DNA from 4 places in the Virgibacillus ihumii genome. Region 1 is predicted to be linked to each of the others. Evidence: riboswitches for the same ligand, from Rfam matches in the RefSeq annotation. Region 1 holds a riboswitch; each other region holds the start of a gene.

Region 1 (5,443 bases):
CCGAATTTGCATACGTTCAAAACATCCACAATTTCTTTTTCAGACGCATCCTTAAATGCAAATACAAAGTCAGCCTCGTCAGGTGCAACATGTTTGGCCATTGTGTACGCAGATACTTTTTCTGCTATTTTGGATTGTTGTTTAGAGATAATGTGAAAACTCACCTCCCCATCAAGCAGTGTCAATGCAGTCAAAAAAGAAGAATGAAAACACGGTAGATCCTTATCCACTGTTTCCATACTGTCCTTTATGACTTTTATTTCCCCAGGACGCGACAAACCATCCAGAAGTTCCCGGTACACATTTTGCAAATCATGAACATAATCGACTGGCATTTAAACACCCCTAATCGTTATTATCCCGCCATCATTTCGAAATTCACCTTTGCTTGCTGCAGATTTGTATGCATATCCATCCGTCGTTTCGTGATTTCTTTTTCTTCCGCAGGTCATCAGTCCATTCAACCATTTCTTCTAATTTCCCCTTATATACTGCCCCCAACCCTCCTAACAACTTCATCATAACTTGTGGCCAGGTTAATGTGAATAAAGCTGGTGTTAAATATTTGTAAACATCATTTACAGAGAAAACACGGAAAGTTTCATAAATCTTCCATGCGCATTGAGTGATTATAATTCAAATCGGATTGAATATTATTGAAAAATAGCAATTGCTGCTTTCAGTATGCAGGAGCTCATTTCTGTCATATCTCTGCACCTTCAATTTCAAGCAGTTGCTTTTTCATGTCCATCCCGCCGGCATATCCGGTCAATTTATTGTTTTTGCCAATAACCCGGTGACATGGAATGATGATTGGCAAGGGGTTGACGGCATTAGCATGTCCTACTGCACGGACTGCTTTTGGCCGTCCAATCGAAGCAGCTATTTCCGTGTAGGATTGTGTTTTTCCATAAGGAATGTCATGAAGTGCCTGCCATGCTTCCCTCTGAAAAGGTGTACCATTCAATTCAAATGCAATATCAAATTGCTGACGCTCCCCTCCAAGGTATGCCTGCATCTGTTCACGCAGAGGTTTTCCAGTCGCGTGACTTTTCCTCATAGCATTACCTGCACACAAAGCATCCCATTGTTCATCTGTCAGTACAATTCGTTGCAGCACCCCACTCATTTCGTCAAAAACAAACCGCAGCATACCGATTTTTGTTTCACATTCATCGTATATCATGTACTGTCACCTCTCTGCATCGCAATGTCTGGGGCATTTTCTGTACGATAACGGCTTGGTGCTTTCCCAGTCTCCCGTCTGAATGCCTTGTAAAAGCCCGAAATACTTTGAAAGCCTGTTTGAAAAGCAATTGCCGCAATCGATTTTTTTGTATTTATGATTAATTTTTCTGCATGTCGGACTCTTACTTTTTCCAAATACTTTCGTGGTGTACTCCCTGTATTTTTCTTGAACAAGCGATGCAAATGAAACTTGCTTACTCCCACTTTTTGTGCCAGTTCGCTTAAATCAAGCAGTTGGAAAAACTCCTGCTCCATAATTTCTTTTGTATCCTTTACAACCGCCTCCTCCGGCATATACCGGAGTAAATCCGGCCGGCACCTTTTGCATGGGCGATAACCTGCTTCCATTGCCTTCAATTCTGTAGCATAAAAGGTTACATTTTTATATTTCGGCTGTTTTGACTTGCATGACGGGCGGCAAAATATCCCTGTTGTGCGAATGGCATAATAGAACTTCCCGTCATACAAAGCATTACAAGAAACCACTGCATGCCACAACTCCTCTTCAAACATACCGTCTATTGATTTCATTGCCAGAAACCTCCCTTTACTTCTACTTTATCAGCCGATTAGAAACATTTCTTCTTCATAATTGCGGTTTAATTTTTACCAGATCAAACTGTTCCGGACAAGAAAGCGTCCGTTGAATTCGACCGGTACACCATTACGATTTTTGGTTATATATCTAAACGGTATTAATATTTACGTAAACTGCAACACGTTAAAAAAACTGCATCCCAATAACTGGATCAGAATACAGTTTAGTAGACTATGACAAGGTTCTTTTACCTACTTTTTGCGATATAAAATAAGAAAGAGTCGCAATCAACAACATGACCAATAATAAGGTAGTGGAACCTGCTTCAAGATTGCTTCCCGTTGATGGTAGATCAGGATTATATAGCACTGTTAGAATTAACCCTGATACAATTTGAAAGACAAGATACAATACCGTAAAACTAACAATAAAGACTATATACTTCTTCATACCATTCACCCCATGTTCATTAATTCTGGAAATTAGGTGCCGACCCGATTCGGCTGTTGATCATCCGTAATGACCACCTTCTCCCTCATTATTTACGTTTTTTGATGGCAAATGTTTCACAATTTATAAACTCCTTCAAATAATCTTTCATAAATTCCAAATGTATTTCATTGACACATCTTAATTAGTATATTACACTTTTCATCATGAATTTCATAGAAGCTTATCCAGAGTGGCTGAGGGATCTGGCCCTATGAAGCCCGGCAACCTGCGCAAAAATTGCAAGGTGCCAATTCCAGCAAATCGCGTTACATGCGTTTTGGAAGATAAAATTATTGTCAATCTCCTTCCAAAACGGGAGGTTTTTTGTTTTTGATCACATTTTTTATGAATCATCACATGAAAAAATTCCTTAAACAAACCCTTGTATCGGCAAACCAGTATCTACACCAAAGGGGAGTTGGAAAATGAAGTCATCAGAATTTAATAAAGGAAACGCTTTTGCGTTATTTCCATTTATCGTCTTTTTATTGTTATTTATAGGCTCCGGACTGATTAACGGAGATTTTTATAAATTACCTGTTCTTGTTGCAGTGTTTATTGCTGTTTTATTCGCACTGTTTATGAACCGGAAAATGGCTTTTCAGGATAAACTGGATCACCTGACAAAAGGGGCTGGCCATCCGAACATCATGTTGATGGTTATTATTTACCTGTTGGCTGGTGCATTCGCTGCGGTTGCAGAAGGTGTCGGTGCAGTTGAATCAACCGTTAACCTTGGGCTGACTTTTCTGCCTCAAAACCTGTTGATTGTAGGATTGTTCATCATCGGATGCTTCATCTCCATTTCAATGGGGACATCGGTTGGTACAGTCGTTGCACTTGCTCCAATCGGCGCCGGACTGGCTGATCAGACCGGAATGAGTGCAGCGTTGATAATGGGTGCCATCGTCAGTGGCGCTATGTTCGGTGATAACCTGTCCATGATTTCCGATACGACTATCGCAGCTGTCCGCACACAGGCAGTCAAAATGAGTGATAAATTTAAAGTGAATATTTACATTGCGCTGCCGGCGGCAATCGTAACTGCTGTAATTTTTGGAATCATGACAATGGATACGAGCGGCGGTGTGAGTGGTGAACATCCGTATGAACTGATCAAAGTCCTGCCATATCTAGCTGTACTGGTTATTGCAATTGCTGGAGTCAATGTGATTTATGTATTAATCGGTGGAACCATTTTTGCAGGAATTGTCGGTTGGTTCTACGGTGAATTCGATGGCATGGGATTCCTTAACCTGCTTGGTGACGGCATGGCGGGTATGCAGGAACTTGCCCTGTTGTCCATTCTGCTCGGCGGTTTAGTTGAACTTATTCGTGTTAATGGAGGAATTGACTACCTGTTAAATGCAATAAGCAATCGGATTAAATCCAGAAAAGGTGCCGAAGCCGGTATTGCAGGCCTTGTCAGTGTTTTTGACGTTTCAACCGCCAATAATACGATTTCAATTATTAGTGTCGGACCATTAGTCAAACAAATTTCCGAACGGTTCGGAGTTGACAGGCGCCGTTCCGCAAGCGTACTGGATATATTCGCCAGTACCTTTCAGGGAATTTTACCATATGGTGCACAGTTGCTTGCGGTCGCCGGTGTTGCATCGATCTCCCCGGTTTCCATTATGCCATATTGTATTTATCCGGTATTGCTAGGGGTAGCCGGCTCGATTGCAATTGCAATCGGATTCCCCCGGTTTTCCACCAAAAGCAATGCACCTTCAGATGCAACAAACCAAACAAATGAAGCTTAAAATAAAAGTGGTTGATCCCTGTGAGCGATCAACTACTTTTTTACATGATAAAACCATTTTATCAGCCACTTTTTGAGATTTTATCAGTCAGTTTAGTGTTTTATCGGTCACTTCCAACAATTTATCAGTATTTCATCACATGTTGAATGATGATAATCATTCAGGTATTTCAATCGTCACTTTATCCCGCTCTTCCCCATCAATGCTGATCTGCCAATAGCTGTATTCCGGATTCCTCCCGGCAAAATTTTTGTTAACCGTTACAATCAGCTTATCCTTGTTATGAAAAAAGACCGGACTTGTCACATGCTCCCGGAACGACGTCATTTGCTCGGCTTGCCTGGTATCCGGGTTCATCCGAAAAGCTTCATATATAAATGTATTATTTTCATCCTTTGATGCAACATCTGAAAATACAATATATTTCCCATTCGGGGAGACGGTTGGCGATGAAATAACCGGTGCTTTGGATGCAAAATCACCATTGGGGATAATAGTCGTCCTGCTTTCTTCTTCGAGCGAATAAATTACCAGCTGATCACCATTTGTGTATGTTTTGTACATCAGCTTTCTCCCTTCAGGCATAACCTCGAGCGAGGACATCATATATGCTTTTTCAAATGTGATCTGTTCGGTCTTCCCTGTTTTCATGTCCATTCGAAAAACATCAAAATCATGCGGTCGTTTGGAACCAGCAGAAGAATAATTTTTATATACATCAGCCTTCAAGAAATACAACGATTTTCCATCCGGTGAAAAGGCCGCTTCGGTTACATAACCATTCGTATTAACACGTTGAATGACAGTTTGGCTGTTTCGGTCAAAAATCCTTAACTGACTGTACCGGCGTTCCTCTGTTTCCCATTCTTCAATGAAAGCAACCTTCTCACCATTTGGCGAGTATTTCGGATTAATGTATGATTTCCCCTCTTCCGGATTTATCAACAGCTCAGCCTCTCCGCCACTTACAGGTACCGTGTATAAAGCGGCATCATCCCCATGATAATATGAAAAAACAACTTCACTGTCATCTGGGGAAATGTCCGTTGCTTGACCGAGACCGGTAAATCCTTCTGGCGGACTGGCAAATGACCCGGCACCCCACAGAACTAAAAATAATAACACCATACCTGTGATAAAGCTGATATTTTTCATTTTTAACGACATTATGTACCCCCTTAGGACAAGAAAATGATGATATTTGGAATGATGAGTGACAACAGAGAAAAACCGAATCCGGTCAAAAGTGCCAACAATGGCTTTTTGGCAATATAACCCATCTGGAATTTATAGGAAATTAACCATAAAATAATCGGACATATCATAAAAATGATATCCGTTGCATGGACAGGCCCGCCGGAAAAGGCAAGCGTAGCCCACAGGAAAAACAGACTGATAC
Region 2 (5,443 bases), 1.4 Mb from region 1:
CTATTTAAAACATATTCGACAATACCAAATGATAATAGAAATTCGATCTACTCCACTATCAAAACGATGCCATCTTTAATTTGGATCCGGGTGCCAATTTGTGCATTGTCTCTGAGCCAATCGTTGGCGTGTATACTTAGCACATATCCATTATCAGGGATTACGGAATTATTTCCACCTCTTTTTACGACACTCCCATCGACAATGGTGACTTCATATCCCCACTGATTAGTCCCGGTGCGCTCACCTTGTTCAGGCGTATATTTTATTAACTCACCTGCGCCACGGAAGGTATTTACGCCATTCAATTCCCTGTAATTAACAACACTTAATTCCCACATACTTTTCATTAGAAACGGTTTCATGATTGGCTGACCTATCTTCTGTGGCATCTCATTAGCCTGTATCATTAAATCCCGCAGTTGATCATGATATTCCTCAGCCCTTTCCCTATTATCTTCTGCTTTTGCCATTAAATATTGAACAGCAACTTCACCAGCCTCACCATATACATTGAGATTCTGTAAGTACGGCTCAATGGCCTTCAGGAAATCATCGTTTTCCAATTGTTTCCGCAAATTTTCAGGAATCTGATTCATTGCTTCAAATTCAGCAATTAATTTTTCTGCAGCCTGATCTGCATTATTCGACTGATAGGCTTTCCAAAATTCTTCAATCGATGGTTTTAGCGTGAATTCCAAAGGAGCCAGTTTTAACACACTTTCCACGAGAAATGGTCGCAACACCCCTACGCCAATTTGTTGAGGGATTTCTTCCGCGCGACTAAAAGCATCAAGCAGTTTTTGTTTATATTCACTAGCTTTATCATCATTCCCGGCTTTTTCTGCCATCAGATATTGAACGGCGTATTCCCCAGCCTCGCCATAAAGACTAAGCTTCTTTAAATATGGATGGATTTCCTCTAAGAAACTTTCATTTCCCATTTTTCTCCGTAAATCATCAGGCAACTGCTGCAGTTTTTCAAATTCTGCTAGCAATTCTTTCTTAGCATGCTCAGCATTGTTTGATTGATAAGCTTCCCAAAACTGCTTAATTAATGGCTCTATTGTCAAAGATTCTCTATCGTTGATTGGAGAGGAATACGAATTCTCAGCGAACGTTTTCAATAACTCCGCTGCATCCCCGCCAAATGATTGAATGCTGCGTTCCCACGAATCTCTTGGATCGTAGTCACCTGGATTCCAACTATAATCAGCAATCGTGAACAACGGAATTTTTGATGCCTCTGCCTCATTCATCGGGTTGGCGGTTAATCCAATCATGCCATGCTCAGTCAGATCGGGATCCCTATTTACCAGCGGACCCAGGAATAAACGATTACGATTATAATCATTCACTGGATAGTTATCCCATAATAGTAAATCATGCTTAAAAATGTTCGAAACCGTTTCTGTGCCTTCCGATGTTATTTTCTCAGAAACTACTTTAGGGCCTGTCCACATTACGATAATGTCGTCATTCAGCAACTCTGCAAACCTTTCGCGATAAGCGGTAGTACCATTACCAGCGTAATCTGTCGGAACAGTAATCAGTCGCTCCGCACCATCGTGTTGCTGTAAAAATTCTTCACTGAACCGATTTAAAAGATACGCATGTGCTGCAGCAACCGGGGTGGGATCATCCCCAAATTTGTTTATATCCTGCTCGCAATGCAAGCTTTTACTTATGTCATCCAGAAAGATTGCGTAGGAACGAACACCAAGATCCCACATCGCCTGCATCTTGTTCTTTAACGAATTGAAATCCTCGTCCCCTGAATAGCAAACCGTATTCCCCGGTGAAAGTGAGAAAGTGAACTGAACATGATTATTTCTGGCTTTATTAATCAACTCCTCCAATTTTTTTAATTCGTCCTTAGGGTATGGTTCGCGCCATTTTTCCCGATGATACGGATCATCTTTTGGTGCATAAATGTACGTATTGAGCTTATTCTCACCATAAAATTCAATTTGGCTTAGTCTGTCTTCATGTGTCCATGGTGGTCCATAAAATCCTTCGATAGACCCGCGAATCGGCATTTTCGGCCAATCGCGAATTTCCACTTCTGGAATCCAGTCCCTGCCTTTTCGATCCTTGATGATTTGCTTAAACGTCTTTGCTGCGTAATAAGTACCCGTTTTGTCTTTACCTGCAAGAACGATTGTCTTGTTATCCACATTTTTTGAAGCAAGTACATAGCCCTCTTCTTTCAATGATTCAGGTCCTTCGACACCAAGCTGATTTAATACAGATGCAGATGACGGATTTTCTCCGGGGCCACCAATCCAAATAGTCACCGGAGTATCTACTTCATCACCAGGTTGCATACGGACAATCCGCTTCACATCCGCCGCCTGCAGTGTATCAACGACTTCATTGACTGCATGGCTGTCGGTGTCATCACCAACTACAATTCCGACAACAGGCGTTAATGGAAAACCTTCACCAATTACCTTAACTTCCTGCGGCTTTGGATTAATTTTCAAATCCCCTTTCTCCGCCGCTGAAACCTGATTCATACCATTGACAAGAAATGCACATAACAGTAGAGCGAAAGAGGTAAACAACACGCTTTTCCAGTAACTTATTCTCTTCATCTTTCTCCTCCCTCAAAATTTTTTACTTCACTATCAACCATTAGAAACTGTCCACGTAATATTATTCTTTATGAAGCCAAAAAAATATGGTGATTGGAACAAAAGTCTCTAGTTATCACCATGTTAAATCATGCTGTAAAATGTGTATCATATTGAATCATCTAGCCATATAAACTCGGAAATTGAGCACCTTCTTGTCAGTTTCTGCCATGCCTGTCTTAAAAATATCAAATATATCAAAAAATTCCCATAGTTAATCAGAAGCAATTTAAAAGCAGAGCAATAACGTACTTTGACCCATTTTGGAAAAATTTAAGCAAAAAGAACCGCCTATTTTACAAGATTCGACAAAAACCGAAGTAATCATTTTCAAAATCCACTCTTGACTTCCCGGAAAAAGTAACGTAATATATATAACAATTTCATAAAGATTCATGAAATTCTTATCAAGAGAGGTGGAGGGAATTGGCCCTTCGAAGCCTCGGCAGCGGATCCATCGGGATACTGTGCCAAATCCAAAAGACAGATTTGTCTTAAAGATAAGAAGAGGAATCCATATAAACTTTCGCACCTCTTCTTATTCTTATAGAAGGAGGTGTTTTTTTAATTTCAAATATTGAGAAGTTACGGTCGCAGGAGTATTTAATTAAACCCGGGTATAACGATTAGTTTACCCAAAACAAAATCCAAGGAGGAATTTTTAATGGCTAACGTAACGTTTAAATCAGAAGTAGCATGGAGCGGTAGCGGGGTACTTTCTACTGCAGATGTACAGGGAAAGAAATTTGATATTGATGAACCAGTTGCATTGGGAGGAAATGACGCAGCACCGAACCCGGTGGAATATTTGCTTGGAGCACTTGGAGGGTGCATTAATGTACTCGTCACAACATTTGCGGAGCAATTCTCCGTTGATGTAAAGGACGTTAATGTACACATTGAGGGTGACTTGGATCCTGATGGTTTTCAAGGGAAAAATCCCAACGTGCGGCCCGGCTATCAGGAAATACGCTATCAAATTAGCATTGATTCCCCTTCCCCGAATGAAAATGTAAAGGCATTAATTGAACACGTGGAAAAGGTTTGTCCGGTAAAAGATACATTACAGGGGACCACGTTAAAAAACATAGATTATATAAGTGCTACTTAAATAAACTTTTTTAATTGGACCCGGCACCACTTTTAAAGATAAATCACTCAAGTTTAAACTCCTTCAATTTAAGGAAAAGCAAACTGAAGGAGTTGATTCTGTGACACTGACTGATAAGCAGTTAAATGAGTTGAAAGCAGATCTTTTAAATATGAAAAGAAACCTTGAAGCACAGGAAACTGCAGAACGGTCAATCGACAATGATCCAGATGAGTTGAATGTAGCTGATAACCACCTCGCTGATTCCGCAAGCGAGTTTGTTGATCGTCAACAGCAGATGGCTGAAAATAATTTACAGGAAGAACGCCTGACTGAGGTGAATGAAGCACTTCAACGAATCGATGAAGGAACATACGGAATATGTTTAGACACAGGAAAGGAAATTCCATTTGAACGTCTAAAAGCAGTACCCTATACAAAACGTACCGTTGAGGCCGAAGAAACGCACCAAAAACACAGTAACCAGGCCGTGGCTAGCTCTGACAGTCACACCAGCAAGCTGTTAAAACCAAACGGCGAAATGGAAGATTCGAGAAACCGCACCTTGGAACGGCTTGAAGAGGAACACAATACGGTTGAAAAAGCTGATGATAAATCAAGATTTAACGAAGAGCCAAACGATCAAACAAAATGGGAATAACGGGAACAGAGACGGCCGTATGGGTTTCCATACGGCCGAAAAAAGTGCCATATAGTTTGAGAACATTGCTCTTACATAATTAATTGCCAATAAAACTCAGCCGAAATCAGAACAATAGCAATCCATAAAACACCTGCAACTCCACCAACCCGCAGGATATCCTTTTTGTTAAACGCACCATATGTATAGTAAATCATATTAACCGGTGACTGTGTAACCAGGAAAAATCCAGGTACGCCGGCAAGAAAAACAACCATGGCAATCAGTACCGGTGAGATGGTGCCCAACTGTTTGCCGATTTCAAGACCAAGCGGAATCATTATTGTCATGAAACCGAGCACACTTACAAAAAGCGTACGCAACAGCATTGTACCAACAATAACCAGCCCTAAAATAACAATGGTCGCGTTGGATGGAATAATCTCGACAAATCCGTTTGCAATAATGTTTAATGAACCTGTTTCTATCAATAGATGAGAAAGAATAAGTGTCGATCCGAAAAACAGAAACATGCCCCAGTCAATTTCCTTCTGCGCTTTACTCCAATCCCAGATACCAATCACCGGGAGCAATGTTAGAACGGCGCCGAACATCCCGACCATTGAAATCGAATAACCGTGCACCGGCTGGATAATCCACAACACAACTGTCACACTGATTATAATGATCATTTTAATCTCGGAGGCTTGCATTTTACCCAGCCTGACAATCTCCATATGAATGAAACGAATCACATCATTTTTCCGGATCTTCTCCGGTGGATACAATTTAAGAAGCGTAATCCATAAAATAACGATGAATAGCATGATTGGCGGTATAAACAGCAGCATCCACGTAAGATAATTCAATTCTATACTGCCATTCCGATTAAACATACTGAATGCGTACAACGTGGAATTTGCACCAGTAATAACAGCTGCACCACTAAGGGTGACAACAAAACAGCCGCCAATAAACAGCGTTTTTGCAATATTATCTGCTTTGCCAAATTCCTTCAAGCTGCCTGAGATTTTATCAATAACAGATACAATCAGATTGCCTCTTCCGATATTTGTT
Region 3 (5,443 bases), 260 kb from region 1:
GCTTTGCCGTACTGTGTCGGCGGACCGCTGTAGAGCCATGGCGCCTCAAAGTCCTGAATCCACGGACGGGATGTTGGTGGATTTTTCAACTTGCCGAGCACTTTATTTTCCACTTTCGCATATTCGGAAACGAGCTTATACGGATGTTTATCCGGAAAATCAATCCCGAAATAAGACGTCCAGTGGCTTGGATAAATCATCGATGAGATCACATCGACATTGCTGGCAATTTTGGAAAAATCCTGTCCGATGCCTGCTGTTTGCGGAACGGTTGCCGCATAGCCGAAAATATCAACCGACACATCGACATCGTAATATTCAAGCTCTTTGTTAGCATATTCAACAAAATCAGTAACCGCCTTCACGCGCCTTTTGACATTTTTCATTTCAGCGTTCTTATAGTCCCCCTGGCTGTACTGCAGTACCTCGTCGTAATCCTCAAAACCTTCCGGGAAACGTACATAGTCAAATTGAATTTCCTGAAAACCCATTTCAGCGGCCATTTTGGCAATTTCAACATTATATTTCCATACTTCTTTCTGGAATGGACTTACAAATGCTTCACCCTTTCCGTTTGTCCATACTTCGCCATTTTTAGTAAAGGACCACTCCGGATGTTTTTTTGCAAGCACAGAATCTTTAAAAACAACAATCCGCGCAATTGGGTAAATGCCTTTTTTCTCAAGTTTTTTCAATAGTTTTCTGGGATCATCAATAAAATTTATACCAATATCCTCATATTTAGTACCCTCAGGTTTAAATGTTAAATTACCGTGATCTTCTTTTATGTCAATAACCATTGCATTCAATTCGGTTGTTTCCACGAGATTGATCAGTTCATTCATCCTGCTTCCGCCGGCAGACGGACCAGTGACATAAATCCCTCTAACAGCATCAGGGTATTTAAACGTAAAACCGGAATCATATGTAAAACGCTGCATTTTGTTTTCCAATCCAATTGTTTCGACACTTGTATGCCGTTCCTTATGCATGCTTGCACGATGTATCTCTTCCCCACTGGACTGTTGCGTAAACAGCATTACAGCTGCCAGCCCTGCAACAAGAACTCCGGCACATGCCAATATAATCAGCTGTTTTTTTCCCATTTTTCTATCAATCTCCTATGCAAAGTTATAAACCTATTATAATGGAATTTGTCATTTTTTAGAAGATAATAGCAGAAAATTTATACGGAATTTTTAATAGGAATAAGTTACATCGCTAATTTCATGGTTTGGAATGAATGGAGGGGTGTTGGAAGTATTGATTGCTGAAGTTTACGCCATGCGGACACAATTTAGAACTCCACTGTATAAAAAAACAATGGCGGCTGGCTGCAGGAATCACCGTCATTGTCCTATAAAACTTTAAAAATCATATTGAGTTTCTTTTTTGTCGAGGATGCTTTTATATGTTTCCGTTAATTCAATTGTATCTTCCACCAGCCGATCAAGCCTGAACAGCACATCATCATCAACAATTTCTTTTCGGTAAAAATTCTTTTCCTCAATAAATACATATGATTGAACGATCTGTGCCTTCATATAACCAAGTATCGGTTTTAATTGCTGTTCAGGAATTAAATAATGTTTGGCCGATCCTGCAGTTACAAGTATACTGACGATTTTTTCCCGAAATGCGTCAACAGGAAGTAAATCAAAAATATTTTTCAATGTACCGGGAATGGATGCCTGAAATATTGGTGTCCCGATTATAATCGCATCCGCTTCCATCAACGTTTGCGCCACATATTTGGTATCGCCTTCGTATTCCATAAAATTACGTCCGTCACTGAACTGAATATCATATTCCGCCAGATCAATCAGTGCAGTCTGTGCATCAGGAAATTTCTTCGTTACAATATTCATCGTGTATTCCATTGCTGTTCTTGTTTTTGATCCGACAGTTGAGCCGGATAATCCGATAATTTTCATTTGTTTCTCCCCCCGCTACTCCTTAATCAGTGTTCATGCGCCGGATTGCCCTGATCATAACTGCACATCAACGATTCATCATGTGGATGTTCTTTATTTTCTAACTGAATGGTTACATGGCCGATCCCTTTTTGCTCCAATTGTTCCTCAATATATCGGAGCAGATTTTGACTTTCTTTAATATTGAGACTGCCATCAACTACCGCATGACAGGATAATGCGTTTTGCCCGCTCGTAATACTCCAAACGTGCAAATCATGAATGCCGTGCACACCCTGAACATTTTCAATCGTATTAATAACCTCATCCAATTCAACATTTTTCGGTGTACCTTCCATGAGTACATGGACGGCGTCTTTTGTAACTTTCCAACCGCTTATCAGTACCAAAGCTGCCACAATGATACTTGCGAGCGGGTCTGCCCAGCCCCAATTGAAAAACATGATGAGAAGTGCAGCAACAATTGCTCCAACCGATCCGAGTAAATCGCCGAGTACATGCAGGAATGCCGCACGCAAATTTAAATTTTCATCGGTGTCACCACGCATTAAAATCCATGCTACCACGATGTTTACAATAAGACCAATGATGGCGATGATAAGCATGCCGACCGACGCCACTTCATGCGGGCTGGTAAACCGCTGAAATGCCTCATAGAAGATATACAGTGCAATGGCCATAAGTGTCACACCATTAAAAAAGGCTGCCAAAATTTCAAAGCGTTTATACCCATATGTTTTACTGTAGTTAGCTACTTTCTCACCCATGGCAAAAGCAATCAATCCAACACCAAGGGAAACAGAGTCACTAAGCATGTGACCCGCATCTGACAGTAAAGCAAGACTGTTCGTGATAAACCCGCCAACCGCCTCTATGATCATATATGCGGTTATAATAATAAAGCTGATCATCAATGCCTTTTTATTTGCACCATGTGTATGGTCGTGACCATGATCGTGTCCCATAGGAATACCTCCCTGCTATTATGTAACATATTAAAGTTGGCATCAGCTGTGCAGTGCATGGTCAATGGTTTGCTTCAAAATGTTAATAACATGCTCATCGTCATGGGAATAATACAATGTTGTGCCTTCCCGGCGATACTTCACGAGACGCAAGTTCTTTAGGAATCGAAGCTGATGTGAGACTGTAGATTGCCTCAGGTGCAGCGCTTCCGCAATACCATTCACCGAATATTCATTATGAAATAATAAGTGCAGGATCCGGATTCTGGTTGGATCCCCTAAAGCTTTAAATGTCTGCGAAACAACAAACAATGTTTCCTCATCCAAATCTTTTTGTTCGATCTGCTGTTCTTCATTTTGATCTGCCATTTATAATTCCCCCACTCGTCTAAACCATTCGAATGTTTGGCTGAAGGTTGTCAATATTAATATATGCGTATATCAGTATATGTTCATATTTTATAATTGAACCATTCAAAAGTCAAGAAACCGTCTATGATGATGAGCTGCAAATTTTTGTATTGACATTCCAAAACTTCAGGTGTATCGTATTATTTAAACTAAACTGAATAACGAAATATTCTTATCCAGAGAGGTGGAGGGACTGGCCCTTTGAAGCCTCAGCATCGGTTATAAAACTGTGCTAATTCCAGAAGCGCAATGCTTGAAGATAAGAAGAGTGACGTATAAAACAGTCAGGTCTCTTCTTATTGGAAGAGGCCTTTTTATGTTTTCGGATTCAGTTACCTTAAAGGAGGAACATGGATGACAACCAAAATCGGTACAAAAGCACCTTTTCGCGCAGACCAGGTTGGGAGTTTGCTCCGACCTGAGCGGCTGCATGCGGCAAGAAAGGATTTTAAAGAAGGCACTATTTCTGCAGAACAATTGCGTGATGTGGAAAATGAGGAAATCAAACGGGCAGTTGACAAACAAATTGAAACCGGCCTGGAAGCTGTCAGTGATGGGGAATTCCGCCGAACCTGGTTCCACCTCGACTTTATGGAACATTTAAACGGATTTGAAGGATATGTACCTGAACAGGGTTATGCATTCAATGATCAGGAAACGGAAAAATACAACGTTCGGAATTCGGGGAAAATCTCATTTAACCGAAGTCATCCATTTTTACGGGATGTCAACGACCTACTTGATATTGTTGATGAACGTGCCGCTGTAAAGTTTGCGATCCCAAGCCCAAATATGTTTTTTAACGATGGTATTCGAAATGCAGACATTTATCCGGATGTTGAAAAATATGCAGAAGACATTATCCAGACGTATCAAGATGCGCTTCAGGCTTTTTATGACAAAGGACTCCGCTATTTGCAGCTGGATGATGTCTATATTGCCGGGCTTGCTGCTGACAGTGTTCCATGGAATGATGATATGGTCGACCGGGATTATCTGATTGACCTGGCAGTGCGTGTTCTCAATGAAAGCCTCGCCGAAAAACCGGATGACCTGACTGTAACAGTACACTTATGCCGGGGAAATTACCGCTCCACATGGGCATTTGAAGGCAGCTATGACCGGATTGCCCCGAAATTATTTGCAAAAGGCAATGTTGATGGATTTTTCCTCGAGTATGATGATGATCGTTCCGGCAGCTTTAATCCGTTGAAATACGTTCCTGAGGGTGGTCCGCGCGTTGTACTTGGCGTTATCACATCCAAATCGGGTGAACTGGAAAATAAAGATGAAGTCATCTCGCGTATAAAAGGTGCGGCTGAATATGTTCCACACAACCAGTTGTGTCTGAGCCCACAATGCGGATTCGCTTCAACCCATCACGGTAACAAACTTACGGAGGAACAGCAGTGGGCAAAACTGAAATTTGTTGTGGATGTGGCCCGTGAAATTTGGAATTAAGTGCCAAAAAGGCTGGGACAAATCAAAAAGTGTAATTCAAAAAACGAACAATTCTAGAAATTAGCGGAGGAAATATACGTAGACTCCTGCGGGAGGAGAGGCCTAGATGAGACCCCGCAGTGCGTATGCACGAGGAGGGCTCAATGGCAGTGTGACATTTGATAATACCGTAACAAGCATTTCCAATATTATTAACCGAATTAACAAAATGGATTTTCAGGCAAAAGTTGTCCATCATATTTCCCAGTGAAAAAATCGTTGAATGCTGTATAAACGTTAAAGCCCGTACCTGATGTTCAGGCACGGGCTTGTTCAATTCACGTAAAGACATGGTTTCACTTTTTCATTTCACAATAAGAACCGGACAATCAGCCCGTTTAGCAACTTTGTGGCTTACACTGCCTAAAATCATCGTTTGCAGATTATTCAACCCTCTGCTCCCGATTACAATGCAATCAAAATCATGCGAATTTGCAAATTCAACGATTACCGGGCCGGGTTCCCCGTGAAGTATTTGCACGTTGTAGTCAATATTGTTTCCCTCAATCTGATTCAATACGTGCTGAATCTTTTCTTTTCTTCGCTGCATAATTTCATACTTACTGTCATGGTGGAGAACATCTGATTTTGATTTTTGCCCATCAACCACATAAACAACATCAATTGTTCCTT
Region 4 (5,443 bases), 1.1 Mb from region 1:
TCCACTATAAATAGTGAATCATCCTTTCGAATTATTTACAACAATTATCGTAACACAGGACAATTCCCACTCCAAAAGCGATTTAAACCTCTGTGAAACCCCAGGTCCATGTTTAATTCACTGAAAAATAGATAGCCGACTTTCATAAAAACATTTGGCAAAATGCTCTGATTTGCTAGGTTTTCCTTAAAATTCGACTTTCGAGCAGACCACTTTACTTGTCGTCAGATGCCTTGCCGTCAACCGGCACAACCGCTCCATCGAATTCTTTCAGGATATAATCTTGAATTTCCTTGGAATGAAGCACATCCACCAGTGTATTTAATGCTTCATTATCCTTGTTTTCTTTCTTAACAGCAACCACATTCACATACGGTGATTCCTCACCCTCAATAATCAGTGCATCCTCTGTCGGATTTAAACCTGCGCCAATCGCATAGTTTGTATTGATGGCCACCAGTGTATTTTCTTCCGTTTCATAAAGTTCCGGCAGAAATGCTGCTTCATATTCAGGGGAAAACATCAGATTTTTCGGGTTTTCCACAATATCATCGACGGTCGCTTCCACTTTATCAACACCATCAGCCAATTTAATCAGGCCTGCTTTTTCAAGTAAGGCTAATGTGCGACCATGGTCTGCAACGGAACGACTCATCAGTACTTCCGTTCCTTCCTTAACTTCTTTAAGACTGTCATACGTTTTGGAATATATCCCCATAGGTTCGATATGGATGCCACCAAGGTGTGTAAAATTATAACCGAGTTCTTCCTTTTGTGTTTTTAAATATGGAATATGCTGAAAATAGTTTGCATCAATTTCACCGTTGGACAGGTCTTTATTTGGCAGTATATAATCCTGATATTCCTCAATTTTAAGGGTAATACCCTTTTCCTTCAAAATTGGCTTTGCTTTCTCCAAAATTTTTGCATGTGGTGTACTGGATGCACCAACTTCAATAACATTGTCTTTCGCGCTGGATTCCTCCCCACCGCACGCTGCGAGTATCAAAATAAATAATACAGATAATAGTGCCAAAATCTTTTTCATCTGAATTCTCCCCTTTTATCTTTTATCTAATTTTTTGGAAATAAAGTCTCCAATGAACTGAAAAATAAATACAATAATTACAATTAAGATTGTACAAATCAGAACGACATCAAATTCCTGGCGTTGAAAACCAAAGAAATAAGCGTAACTTCCAAGTCCACCTGCACCGATAACACCTGCCATCGCAGTGTAGCTGATTAGCGCAATGGCGGTTACGGTCAGACCTGATACAAGTGCAGGCATCGATTCCGGCAACAGAACCCGAAAAATTATTGTCAAGCTTTTAGCACCCATTGATTTGGCTGCCTCGATGACACCTTTGTCCACTTCTTTCAGGGCAATTTCAACAAGCCTTCCGTAAAAAGGTGCCGAACCGATTATCAAAGCGGGCAACGCGGCATTCGGTCCGCGGACTGTACCGATTAAAAAGTCAGTAAAAGGAAAAAGCAGTAAAATCAGTATAATAAACGGTATTGCCCGGGACACATTCACAATGGCTGCAACAATCACGTTAAAAGTTTTATTCTGCCAGATACCGCCTCTATCTGTCAGATAAAGCATTAGCCCTAGTGCAATCCCGAGAACCAGTGTCCCAATCAATGCGAGGACCGTCATATAAAATGTCTCATATGTCGCGATCCATAACTCCTGTGTATCGATATTCGGAAACAACTCAGTCAACATCGCGAACCACCTCCACTTCAACAGAGGTTTCATTCACTATATAGTTAACTGCCTTATCCATTTCAGCCAATTCGCCATCGATCTGGACAAACAGCGTTCCATATGCCCCACGCTGTGTCTGCGTTATTTTCCCCTGCAAAATATTAATGTCAATGGCAAACTTTTTGGCAACTTTACTGACCAATGCCTGATTCGCCGTTTCCCCAATGAAGTGCAAGCGGATGATTTTGCCGCTTTCATACGTTTCAATCAACTTAGTGTAGCCTTCATTCTCGTCACTGGTTCCCATTACCTGTTCCACAAATTTTCTCGTGACCTGTTGCTGGGGTCTCAAAAAGACATCCAGCATATCACCCTGTTCAACAACTTTTCCTTCTTCCATGACCGCAACTCGGTTGCAGATTTTACGAATTACATGCATTTCATGGGTAATCAGGATAACAGTCAGCCCGAGTTTTTTATTGATGTCGACTAAAAGATCAAGAATCGCATTCGTTGTTTCCGGATCAAGTGCTGATGTAGCCTCATCACAGAGGAGCACTTTCGGCCGGTTAGCCAGTGCCCTAGCGATGCCGACCCGCTGTTTCTGTCCGCCGCTCAATTGTGATGGATAGGCATTATCTCTGCCGGACAAGCCAACCAGCTTGATTAATTCCTCTACACGGGCTTCACGTTCACGCTTCGGCACACCGGCGATTTCGAGCGGGAATGCAATATTATCTTTTACTGTCCGCGACCAAAGTAAATTAAAATGCTGAAAGATCATCCCGATTTCCTGTCGCGCCAGTCGCAACTGTTTATTATTCAGTGCTGTAATTTCCTGCTGATTAATGACAATCCGTCCATCTGAAGGATCTTCCAAACGGTTCAAAAGCCGTACAAACGTACTTTTTCCAGCACCGCTGTAGCCTATAACGCCAAATATTTCTCCTTCGTTTATCGAAAGGGTTAAATCGTCAACAGCTGTAATTTCATTCTTATTTGATGTGAATACTTTGCTTAAACCCTCTATTAAAATCAACAAAATCCTCCTTCAGACACTATTATGCGCCATAAAAAATAGAAAAACGTCTTTCCGTAAGAGAACAGAAAGACGTAAAATTGCATCTTCACGTTCTCTCATCTGTCAAAGCAAATGCTTTGCAGGAATTGGCACCTTTCAAATAAAAAATTATTTGAGGTTGCCGCGGTTTCGCAGGGCCAGCCCCTCCACCGCTCAGGATAAGAGAATTCACATATTTAATTAATAAAGTATAAAAATGATATTAGCACGCTTCTTCATGCATGTCAATTATTATTTCACAAATAACTCAGGTTTATATTTCATCAGATAGTTATATATATTTGGAATGGAACGAAATGCATAAACCTTTTCTTTTACCTCGTCCCTGTCCTTAATCAGCAGACACGGAACACTTTCCACTTTATACTCCTGCATCAAATCAGGATTCAGGGATGCATTCATTTCATAAAAAATATGTTCGCCATGTACCGACTCAATTTTATCCAGCATCGATTTTGCCAGACTGCACGTTCCGCAAAATGGTGTGTAAATATATAGTAGAAAACGTTCCTGCTGCAAAACTTCCTCAGTTGCTTCCTGCAAACTTATCACCCTATTGTAAAAAAATCGGATTGACCCTGATACCTTTTCCGGCCAATTCCACTGCTATATCGTGTTCCGGGGTTGCGGCAACTTCGCGGTATTCACCGCTTACATGCATATGTTCGGCATGAGGAAGTTCCCGTGTCAACTGCCGCCGCAATTTAATTCCGGAACTGTCTTCATCCACCAAAATATAGACGTCACGATCGTCCAAATTGTACGTCTCCAGCAGTTCATCAAATCGCTCAACGCCAAGTGTGCCATTCGTGCAAACGACATCCAGTTCTTCCGCTATAACCTTTTTAATTTGCTTCTTGTCGGTCAAACCTTCTACAATAATTATCTTTCCCGGATCATCCGTCATCACCAAATCGCTCCCAGCTGAAAACAGATTCATTTTAAATTATAACACAGCACCCAGTCTGTATTGTTATTTTATGCCTCGATGCAATAATTCATTACGATTACAAAATTCAGCTATCTTTAAGGCTTTATAACATCGACCGTATAAGCTTGCCATCTGCAAAAAGAAAAAAAGCAGGCCTTGAGCCCGCTTTTTCTTTAGTCTTCATCTACAATTTCTTCATATTTTTCAGGTGAAAGCAGTTTATCAAGTTCTGATTCATCTGATGGCTCCACTACAACCATCCATGCTTTGTCGTACGGGGATTCATTAACAAATTCAGGACTGTCTTCCAGTTCTTCATTAATCTCAACTACTTTTCCGCTGATCGGCGCATACAATTCCGATACTGTTTTTACAGATTCTACACTGCCAAAAGGCTCATCCAGTTCGAGTTCATCACCAGCTTCCGGAAGTTCAACAAATACGATGTCACCTAATTCGGATTGTGCAAAGTCGGTAATGCCGATTCGTACTTTGTCACCTTCTTTTTTAACCCATTCGTGCTCTTCTGAATATAACAAATCTTTCGGTAAACTCATTGAAATCCCTCCGATAATAGATTGCATTTTTACTATACTAAGTTCGGGCTGTTTTTTCCAGTACTACTTCCAGGTTTCCTCAAAAACCTCTTCTTTGAAACCAACCGTTACATTTTCTCCATCAGTGACAATCGGCCGTTTAATCAGCATACCGTCAGACGAAAGCAATTCTGCCATTTCTTCTGCATCCGCATCTTTGATTTTTTCCTTTATGTTTTGTTCCCGATATTTCTTCCCACTCGTATTAAAAAATTTTTTAGCTGGCAGACCGCTTTTATCAATCAATTCCAACAGCTTATCTTTAGACGGTGGCGTTTCTACAATATGTACAGGCTTATAATCCAATTTCTGTTCGTCCAGCCACTTTTTTGCCTTTTTACAAGTACCACAGTTCGGATACCAGTAAAATGTCAATCCCATTCCGCATCCCTCCATTTATTCCTATTGGATACATTATAGCAAAAATACGGAAGAATGGTCGACGAAAAAGCTGAGAATAAAAATTCGACGTAATCCATCAACTTCTGGTAATGCCAAACCGCAGTCAATCACGTGCTTGGAAAAAACAAAACTGCAGCACCGGTTAAGGTGAGGCAGTTTTGTTTTCTTCTTACACGTAATATTTTTCAGATTCAATTATTCCCGCTGCAATTTCACGTTTTTTCGCAATTACGTTTGTCGGCGTATGACGGGTCAGTTTCCGCAATGATGACAGCATCATACGGAGTGTGTCACCGGATTCAACAGCAATTAACGTTTCTTTTGCATCCGCTTCGATGCGGTTAAATGCTTCCTGCACATATACTTGTGTATACAGAAGTTTTTGCTTCGCTTTTTCTGCACCGTCTTTGTTGAATGCCTTTTCGGTACGGAGAATGGCAGATTCCATATTGTAAACCTCTGCTGTCATATCAGCTAGGTTAACCAGGATTTCCTGTTCATTCTCGAGCTTTTTCATATATTTTTGTGCAGCGAGACCTGCGCCAAGCAGCACCATTTTCTTCGCGTTTTTCAACAGATATTTTTCCTGATCCAATGGTTCGTCGCCAACTTCTTCCGGCATCATCATCATGAGCTCTTCCTGCAAAGTTTGTGCTTTTTGCAGCAGTGGCAACTCGCCTTTCATTGCCTTTTTCAGTAATGTTCCTGGTACAATCAGC

What was found. Region 1 has a riboswitch for S-adenosylmethionine ahead of HUX68_RS01600 (Na+/H+ antiporter NhaC family protein). Riboswitches for the same ligand answer to the same signal wherever they lie in the genome.
Region 2: another riboswitch for S-adenosylmethionine. It lies ahead of HUX68_RS08560 (OsmC family protein); the one in region 1 lies ahead of HUX68_RS01600 (Na+/H+ antiporter NhaC family protein).
Region 3: another riboswitch for S-adenosylmethionine. It lies ahead of HUX68_RS00410 (5-methyltetrahydropteroyltriglutamate--homocysteine S-methyltransferase); the one in region 1 lies ahead of HUX68_RS01600 (Na+/H+ antiporter NhaC family protein).
Region 4: another riboswitch for S-adenosylmethionine. It lies ahead of HUX68_RS07155 (methionine ABC transporter ATP-binding protein); the one in region 1 lies ahead of HUX68_RS01600 (Na+/H+ antiporter NhaC family protein).

What each region holds. Positions count from the first base shown of each region.
Region 1 is NZ_CACVAN010000001.1:326,813-332,255, reverse strand. Features, by position in the region: gene phnH (phosphonate C-P lyase system protein PhnH) at 1-335, opposite strand, end outside; gene HUX68_RS19390 (methylated-DNA--[protein]-cysteine S-methyltransferase) at 704-1,186, opposite strand; gene HUX68_RS01605 (bifunctional transcriptional activator/DNA repair enzyme AdaA) at 1,183-1,779, opposite strand; SAM riboswitch class I at 2,457-2,569, shown strand; gene HUX68_RS01600 (Na+/H+ antiporter NhaC family protein) at 2,704-4,044, shown strand; gene HUX68_RS01595 (TolB-like translocation protein) at 4,201-5,211, opposite strand; gene HUX68_RS01590 (permease prefix domain 1-containing protein) at 5,223-5,443, opposite strand, start outside.
Region 2 is NZ_CACVAN010000001.1:1,722,046-1,727,488, forward strand. Features, by position in the region: gene HUX68_RS08555 (glycoside hydrolase family 84 protein) at 48-2,597, opposite strand; SAM riboswitch class I at 3,038-3,143, shown strand; gene HUX68_RS08560 (OsmC family protein) at 3,301-3,747, shown strand; gene HUX68_RS08565 (TraR/DksA family transcriptional regulator) at 3,848-4,387, shown strand; gene HUX68_RS08570 (SLC13 family permease) at 4,459-5,443, opposite strand, start outside.
Region 3 is NZ_CACVAN010000001.1:69,239-74,681, reverse strand. Features, by position in the region: gene HUX68_RS00430 (putative glycoside hydrolase) at 1-1,106, opposite strand, end outside; gene HUX68_RS00425 (NADPH-dependent FMN reductase) at 1,368-1,934, opposite strand; gene HUX68_RS00420 (cation diffusion facilitator family transporter) at 1,961-2,899, opposite strand; gene HUX68_RS00415 (ArsR/SmtB family transcription factor) at 2,942-3,268, opposite strand; SAM riboswitch class I at 3,480-3,576, shown strand; gene HUX68_RS00410 (5-methyltetrahydropteroyltriglutamate--homocysteine S-methyltransferase) at 3,665-4,771, shown strand; gene HUX68_RS00405 (hypothetical protein) at 4,878-5,021, shown strand; gene HUX68_RS00400 (universal stress protein) at 5,115-5,443, opposite strand, start outside.
Region 4 is NZ_CACVAN010000001.1:1,423,312-1,428,754, forward strand. Features, by position in the region: gene HUX68_RS07145 (MetQ/NlpA family ABC transporter substrate-binding protein) at 215-1,048, opposite strand; gene HUX68_RS07150 (methionine ABC transporter permease) at 1,064-1,732, opposite strand; gene HUX68_RS07155 (methionine ABC transporter ATP-binding protein) at 1,722-2,753, opposite strand; SAM riboswitch class I at 2,849-2,960, opposite strand; gene HUX68_RS07160 (thioredoxin family protein) at 3,027-3,347, opposite strand; gene HUX68_RS07165 (toprim domain-containing protein) at 3,349-3,702, opposite strand; gene gcvH (glycine cleavage system protein GcvH) at 3,900-4,283, opposite strand; gene HUX68_RS07175 (arsenate reductase family protein) at 4,347-4,703, opposite strand; gene HUX68_RS07180 (acyl-CoA dehydrogenase family protein) at 4,894-5,443, opposite strand, start outside.